DNA from 2 places in the Planococcus faecalis genome. Region 2 is predicted to be linked to the other one. Evidence: riboswitches for the same ligand, from Rfam matches in the RefSeq annotation. Region 2 holds a riboswitch; the other holds the start of a gene.
What was found. A riboswitch is a leader RNA that binds a small molecule or an ion and turns the genes downstream of it on or off. The one in region 2 is predicted to bind FMN.

Region 1: linked by a shared signal. The riboswitch ahead of AJGP001_RS10450 (ECF transporter S component) and the one ahead of AJGP001_RS15110 (hypothetical protein) in region 2 are both predicted to bind FMN.

Annotation. Positions count from the first base shown of each region.
Region 1 is NZ_CP019401.1:2,082,321-2,085,739, reverse strand. Features, by position in the region: gene AJGP001_RS10460 (RNA polymerase sigma factor SigX) at 1-110, shown strand, start outside; gene AJGP001_RS10455 (hypothetical protein) at 100-1,290, shown strand; FMN riboswitch at 1,367-1,499, shown strand; gene AJGP001_RS10450 (ECF transporter S component) at 1,644-2,225, shown strand; gene AJGP001_RS10445 (ferredoxin) at 2,454-2,705, opposite strand; gene AJGP001_RS10440 (YpbB family protein) at 2,812-3,419, shown strand, end outside.
Region 2 is NZ_CP019401.1:3,045,493-3,048,911, forward strand. Features, by position in the region: gene ribH (6,7-dimethyl-8-ribityllumazine synthase) at 1-289, opposite strand, end outside; gene ribB (3,4-dihydroxy-2-butanone-4-phosphate synthase) at 313-933, opposite strand; gene ribE (riboflavin synthase) at 950-1,579, opposite strand; gene AJGP001_RS15110 (hypothetical protein) at 1,580-1,861, opposite strand; FMN riboswitch at 1,924-2,094, opposite strand; gene AJGP001_RS15115 (CHY zinc finger protein) at 2,252-2,575, shown strand; gene AJGP001_RS15120 (GNAT family N-acetyltransferase) at 2,642-3,130, opposite strand; gene AJGP001_RS15125 (metallophosphoesterase) at 3,243-3,419, opposite strand, start outside.

The sequences.
Region 1 (3,419 bases), 960 kb from region 2:
AAGTTTTAGGCTGGACTGAAGGAAAAGTGAAGACAACACAACATCGTGCAATAAAAGCATTACGTGAAAAATTAATAGCTAGGGAAGGGGGAGACGACAATGTCAAATGACAAATGGACCGATAAATCCATCGAAGATTTGTTAAATGATTTCCCTTCAATAAAAGATAATCGAGCAAAAGAAAAAATTTACAGTCAGCTGGTTGATCAAAAGAAAGGTCAAAAGCGTCCGAAAAAATGGTTGCCCTTGCTTGTAGCGGCATTGGCATTTATTGCTTTTGGAATGCTGGTCTCCTCTATTATCAGCCAAAATGGCTTGGATGCTGCTCAAAATAAGGACAGTTCAAATGAAGAATCAGTAGCAACATCAACTGACAGTTCAGAGCAAGCTGATAGCTCGTCTGAAGCTGAAAGATCTGGCACTGAAGAATCAAATCAATTTTCTGTAGCGCAAGCAGATGAAGTGTTGCGAACTTCAGTTTACGAAGAAACGATTGGAAACCAGACATTAATGACGATCGGCTTAACCGAAAATGCTAACGTGGTGCCCGTTTCTTTTCTTGTTCCAGAAAATCAGATAACAGCAGCATTTGGAGATTTAGTACCATCATCGCTTGAATTGTATCAGCAATATGCAGACGATATTGACGAAACGCAATTAGGTTTCGATGAGTACCACCCCTATCTAGGTAATTTAGAAAAAACGGTGAAAGGAATACGCCACATCTTGCCGCAGGATCACCAATACGATTTGGCTTCTGCAAGTATAGGTGTGTATTTCAATACACTTTCGGCGACTTTTCCAGACGTCGCTGAAATTACAGTAGTCAATGAAGATGGTTCTGCAGCAGAATTTTCCCAGGTAGGATCTGTAGAAGCAATCAGTCCAAAACAGAAAGATGTTGCTTATTATTCATTTACAACGACAAATGGCGAAATTTATCTTGCTCCGGGATACGATAGTCCTTTCGCCGCAGCGACTGAAGCGATCGAAGCGCTTGCGCAAAGCCCAAACGACTTTTATCGTGCTACAATTCCACAAAATGTGGATTTTCAACTATCAGAAACTGGAGATTTGGTGCAAATTGATTTTGAGGGCTCAGTCGATTTAGAAACAATGGATCGTTTAGAAGCAGTTCGAATGATTGAAAGTTTGGCGTTGACTGCAGCTTCTTTTGATAAAAAAATAGCAGTAAAAGGGTTACAGTCTGATAGTTGGAACGGGTTTGATTTTACTCAGCCATTACCCGTTCCACTAGCGCCTAATTTATTAGAATGGCCAATACAATAAGGAAAAGAAGCGTTGTAAACAAATTTGTTTACAACGCTTCTTTTTTATACTACGATTAGGCTATAACAAAATATCGATTCATCTTCGGGGCAGGGTGAAAGTCCCTACCGGCGGTAATTGAACTCTGTTCATAAGCCCGCGAGCCGTAAAACGCAGGATTTGGTGAAATTCCAAAGCCGACAGTATAGTCTGGATGGGAGAAGGTGAAGGTGCGGACGTTTGTCGTTTACATGTAGACGGAACGCTTATTAAGTGTGCCTTTTCTCCCTTAAGTACTAGTGCTTAAGGGATTTTATATGTAAATGTTGGGTCCAAGCTTTTCTTCTGGTGAATCACGACAAGGAGAGAGGAATATGAAGAACAAAAAGTTACAAACGATGATTGTGATTGGGATGTTAAGCAGTATTTCATTTATATTGATGCTTTTTAACTTTCCATTACCTGCATTACCGGCTTTTTTGAAAGTGGATTTTAGTGACGTACCGGCATTAATTGCAGCCATCACGATGGGGCCAGTTGCAGGGATTTTAGTAGCATTCTTCAAAAACGTGTTGGATTGGCTTTTTGCAGGAAGTCCGACAGGTGTACCTGTTGGTCATATGGCTAACTTTATAACAAGTTTGCTGTTTATCCTTCCGGTTTATGCTATCTACCACAAAGTAGCGAATAAAAAAGGCATGATTTTTGGCTTAGCTGTGGGAACATTAACTATGGCAATTGGTATGAGTGTTTTAAACTATTTTGTGTTCTTGCCAATGTATACGTACTTTTTAAATGTGCCTGCTGAAACGGGCAATGCGTTATTTGGCACAATCGTCTTAGGGATATTACCATTTAACTTAATCAAAGGTCTATTGTTAACTTCGGTCGTCCTGCTAGTATTCAGCAGCATGCACACATGGATCGAAAAGCAAAGATCCTATTATTTATCATAGATATAGAAAAGCGAAAACAGCCGTGTAGATTTGACGGGCACAAGATGCACTGGCGAAGCGGCATTTTTTCAGCCGCATAGCCAGTGTGGCTTGTGACCCTAAAATATGGCTGGTTGAGTCTGGACAAAGAAAAGTGAAAACAGCCGTGTAGATTTGACGGAATTTGAATTAGCACAAATTAAAAGAAGGCGTACTGGAGGGATTCTCCAGTACGCCTTCTTTTTTGATTCAGTCTTCGTATTTTAACGGATCGCCTTCGAAAGATGCATCTGCAACTTTGATCGAATCTGTTGGACAGCCTTCAAATGCATCTTCCATGTCTTCTTCGAGTTCATCTGGAACTTGTTCTGTTCCCATGTTATTATCTAAAATAACAAAAGCGATTCCTTCGTCATCATAATCATAAATGTCAGGTGCAGCAGCACCACAAGCACCACAAGCGATGCAAGTGTCCTTGTCGACAATGGTATACTTAGCCATATTGTTTTCCACTCCTTTATCTCCGAACAAGTTCAGTTATACTATCGTATTTATTCTAAAGGTGTTTGAACAGTTTTTCAACCTAAAACCGTTAGGGGGAGCAAGCTTGTTAGTTACTGAACTCATTTTGGCCATTATGAAGACTGTCGATCGGCAGCGAACCGTCTCTTCTCCCTATCATTTGATAAAAGGAAAGAAGTCTGGGCAAACGATACAGGATATTGGTTATTTCGGCCTTTATCCTTATTTTGGCGTGTTGCCAAAACTGGATAAGAAAGCCTATGATCAAGTAGTTCAAGGCTTGTTTTCGCAAGGTTATTTACTAGCAAATGAACAAGTTATTGAACTATCCGAAAAAGCGTTAAAGTTAAGTGTTGCCCCGTCGTCGTTGAATGGTTGGAAATACCGAGGGAACGAAAATTTGTTTTTTAGTCGCTTGTCACTAATTGTTCAAACTTTGTCCCACGTCAGTCAACGCGTAAAAAGCTTTGACCCCGTTGTCAGTAATGAAGAAGTGCAAAATTGGGTGAAAAGATACCTGCAACGGATTCAGTTTCGTGATTTAGCTGTAGTTCAAGCGTTTAAAAAAGAACTCTTTACTACATTAGCCGAAACGGACATTTCTGAAACACATAAAATGATTTTGATCGAGCGTTTAACGGGTTTTACGATAAGTGGCTTAACGTGGCAGCAAATTGCCGATTCTAAAGAACT
Region 2 (3,419 bases):
CTTCGCTGCAAACATAGTCAAAGTGAGGAGTAGCGCCTCTAATAACTGTCCCTAGTGTGATAATTGCATCGTACTTTCCACTTAATGCCATTTTCTTCGCCACAAGTGGAATTTCAAAAGCTCCAGGTACCCAAGCAATCGACACATCCTCTTCACTAACACCGTGGCGTTTTAACGCATCTTCTGCACCGCCCAATAATTTACTCGTAATAAACTCGTTAAAACGTCCAACCACTATTCCGATTCGTAATCCTTCGCCATTTAAATAACCTTCAAAATGTATCGTCATTTAAGTCCATCTCCTCTAGTCGATTAATAAGTTGTCCTGTTTTGCTGTTCTTGTTGGTACGTTACTAAATCTTTAATCGTCAAAATACCTAGACCGAGACGTTCTGACACTTGTAACAAATCGTTAACACGCGCCATTGTGCCATCAGCATTCATGATTTCACATATAACTCCTGCTGGAGGTGAACCTGCAAGCTTGGCTAGATCCACTGCGGCTTCAGTATGCCCGGTCCGCTCTAAGACGCCGCCATCTTTTGCGATCAAAGGAAAGATATGGCCTGGGCGCTTAAAATCAGCTGCTTGAGCATCTGATTTTGCTAAACTAGTAATTGTATGAGAACGTTCAAAAGCACTAATGCCTGTCGTTGTATCTTTATGATCTACACTGATTGTAAAGGCCGTTCCATATTCATCTGTATTATGATCTGTCATAAGACCAATTTGTAAGTTTTGAGCGATTGATTGGGCAAGTGGCACACAGATCAATCCTCTTCCTTCGGTCGCCATCAAATTGACGATTTCGGGAGATGCGAATTCTGCCAATGCGACAAAATCGCCCTCATTTTCTCGGTCTTCATCATCAATTACAATGATGGCTTTACCATTCTTTAAATCTTCGATGGCTTTTTCTACCGTGTAAAACATGTGTGTCGCGCCTCCTCTAAAATCCGTTTTCTGCTAACCAGCTTCTACTGATTTTTGGTTCTGCTGTTTGAATTCGCTCGGTATATTTGGCCAGTAAATCACATTCGATATTGACCTTTTCACCAATTCCTTTTTCTCCTAATAGCGAATCTTCTTGCGTCGTCGGAATAAGAGAAATCGTCACAGTATTATGGCTAATAGCAAAAATCGTCAAAGAAATACCGTCTACTGCGATTGATCCTTTTAGCATCATATACTTCATCAACTGAGGTTCAAGCTCGATTGTTTTCGTGATCGCATTCGCTTCTTTTTTCACAGAACGGATAACGCCAACGCCATCAATATGGCCACTAACAAAATGACCGCCGAAACGTCCGTTAGCTGGCATAGCACGTTCTAAATTTACCTGTGAACCTACCTTTAATCCAATCATCGTTGAAGATTTCACCGTTTCTGGGATCACGTCAACGGTAAAGGTACTAGAACTGAATGTTGATACAGTTAAACAAACGCCGTTAATGGAAATACTATCTCCACGTTTAACGTCTTCTAAAATAAGCGTGCAAGAAATAGTTAACTCCATTGCTTGTGGCTTAGAGCGAACTGAAGCAACATGGCCAAGTTCTTCAACAATACCTGTAAACATTTAGGCACACTCCTCCATTCTGTTCGCAAAAACGTATTCAATTGTGGTCTTACGAGTTTTCGGGCGCTTTCCACCGTGGGGCATATAGGTGGTGAGGAAAGAATATTTCAGAAGAGTTTGAATCCATAACACAATGTGCCCTGCTTCTTTATCAAGTTGGCATAGTAGACGGCCATTTTTCGTACCTTGAAGAAGCTCTTTTTCCAGTGAGGAAATGAGCAGGGTTAAAAACCGTTGATTTGTATTTCCAGAGACTACTCCCTGATAAAGGTATTTGGTCATACAAATTCCTCCTTTCAATTTAAATGCATTGAAAAGAAGAGGCACATAACGAAGCCGATTTCTACATTCTTCTCCCATCCAGACTGTAACTGTCGGTGCCGGAATTTCACCAGCTCCACCGTTTGGACGCTTCAAACATAGTGGCCTATGCTTGCCATCGTCCAACCGGGTCACGGACTTGCAGTTTCCTGCTCACCGCCGGTAAGGAATTTCACCTTGCCCCGAAGAATTAGATTCGTAGTTTCGTCTCTTTAATAGTAGCATAGAAAGAAACTGAACCCTATAAAATAAGCTAAGATTTCCGACGAACTCCAGTGACCGCTAATTCTATCAGCCTCAAACAACTGCCTAGTTTAAAACATATTACCGTTTCAGAAAGGACGAGTTACTATGTCTCATCACCACACAGTGAAAGGCGTCAGCGTAGATGCGGAAACACGTTGTGCTCATTACCATTCAGCTATCGATCGAATTGCCATCAAGTTTTTTTGCTGTCAGCAATACTTCCCCTGCTTCGAATGCCACCAAGCTATAGGCTGTGGCAACCACCAAGTTTGGCCAAAAGACCGGTTCCAAGAAAAAGCAGTGCTGTGCGGGAGCTGTGGGCATGAACTTACTATCGATGAATATTTAGCCTGTGCATCTATTTGCCCTAGCTGTACTTTGCCTTTTAATCCAGGCTGCAACTTGCATACGTATCTTTATTTCGGATAAAAAACTGGAAGCCCTAGAAACGTGATTCTTTTAAAAAATCAATAAAGCCAAGTGAGAAACGATATCTCACTTGGCTTTATTGGTGTATAAAGACATTACAAGTTGCTCTCCTTTAGAGCGCATAATTCGTCTACCTGTATCTTCGAATCCCGCTTTTTGATACAAGCGTTGTGCAGGGATGTTACGCGCATTGACGCCTAGCACCACTTGATCAAAATCTGGAAACTCCATTTCCATAAACTCTGGCAGTGCATAGATAGACCCTGTCGCAATTCCTCGCCCCTGATATTTTGGATTCACAGAAAACCCTCTCAACAATAAGGCTTTTGGGTTGTTCGAATATTTTTTACGGTCTTCCGATTCATCCAATTCGAAAAAACCGGCATCTTCTCCGCGTGCTTTAATAATAATAAAATGCTTTAACGGATCTTTAGCATCTTTTTCAATAATTTCTATAGGCAATCGTGTAAATTCCAGCTGATGTGTTGGCAAATCGTAACCGATTGATCGTTTGGAGGAGTAGCGGTGCAATGTCACTTCTCTTTTTTTAATCACGTTAAGTAGACCTCCTTGTTTGCGTTCATTATCTCAGACTATCAGGCATCTCTAGATTCAAAAAGATGGTCAGATGATTATTGAAGAAAGAAAAGCTGCGTCGACTTTTGCTTTACTCTTTCTTCAATGTCACTACGACAATTTCAGGCAGATTAAAAATACGAACGGGAAAAGTACTATTGCCAAGGCCACGGCTAACAACCATTTTCGATTGATCTTTGTCAAAGATCCCTTCCGTTACTTTCGGAAACCAGCCTTGTCCTGGAGCAACTAAACCGCCAAGGCCAGG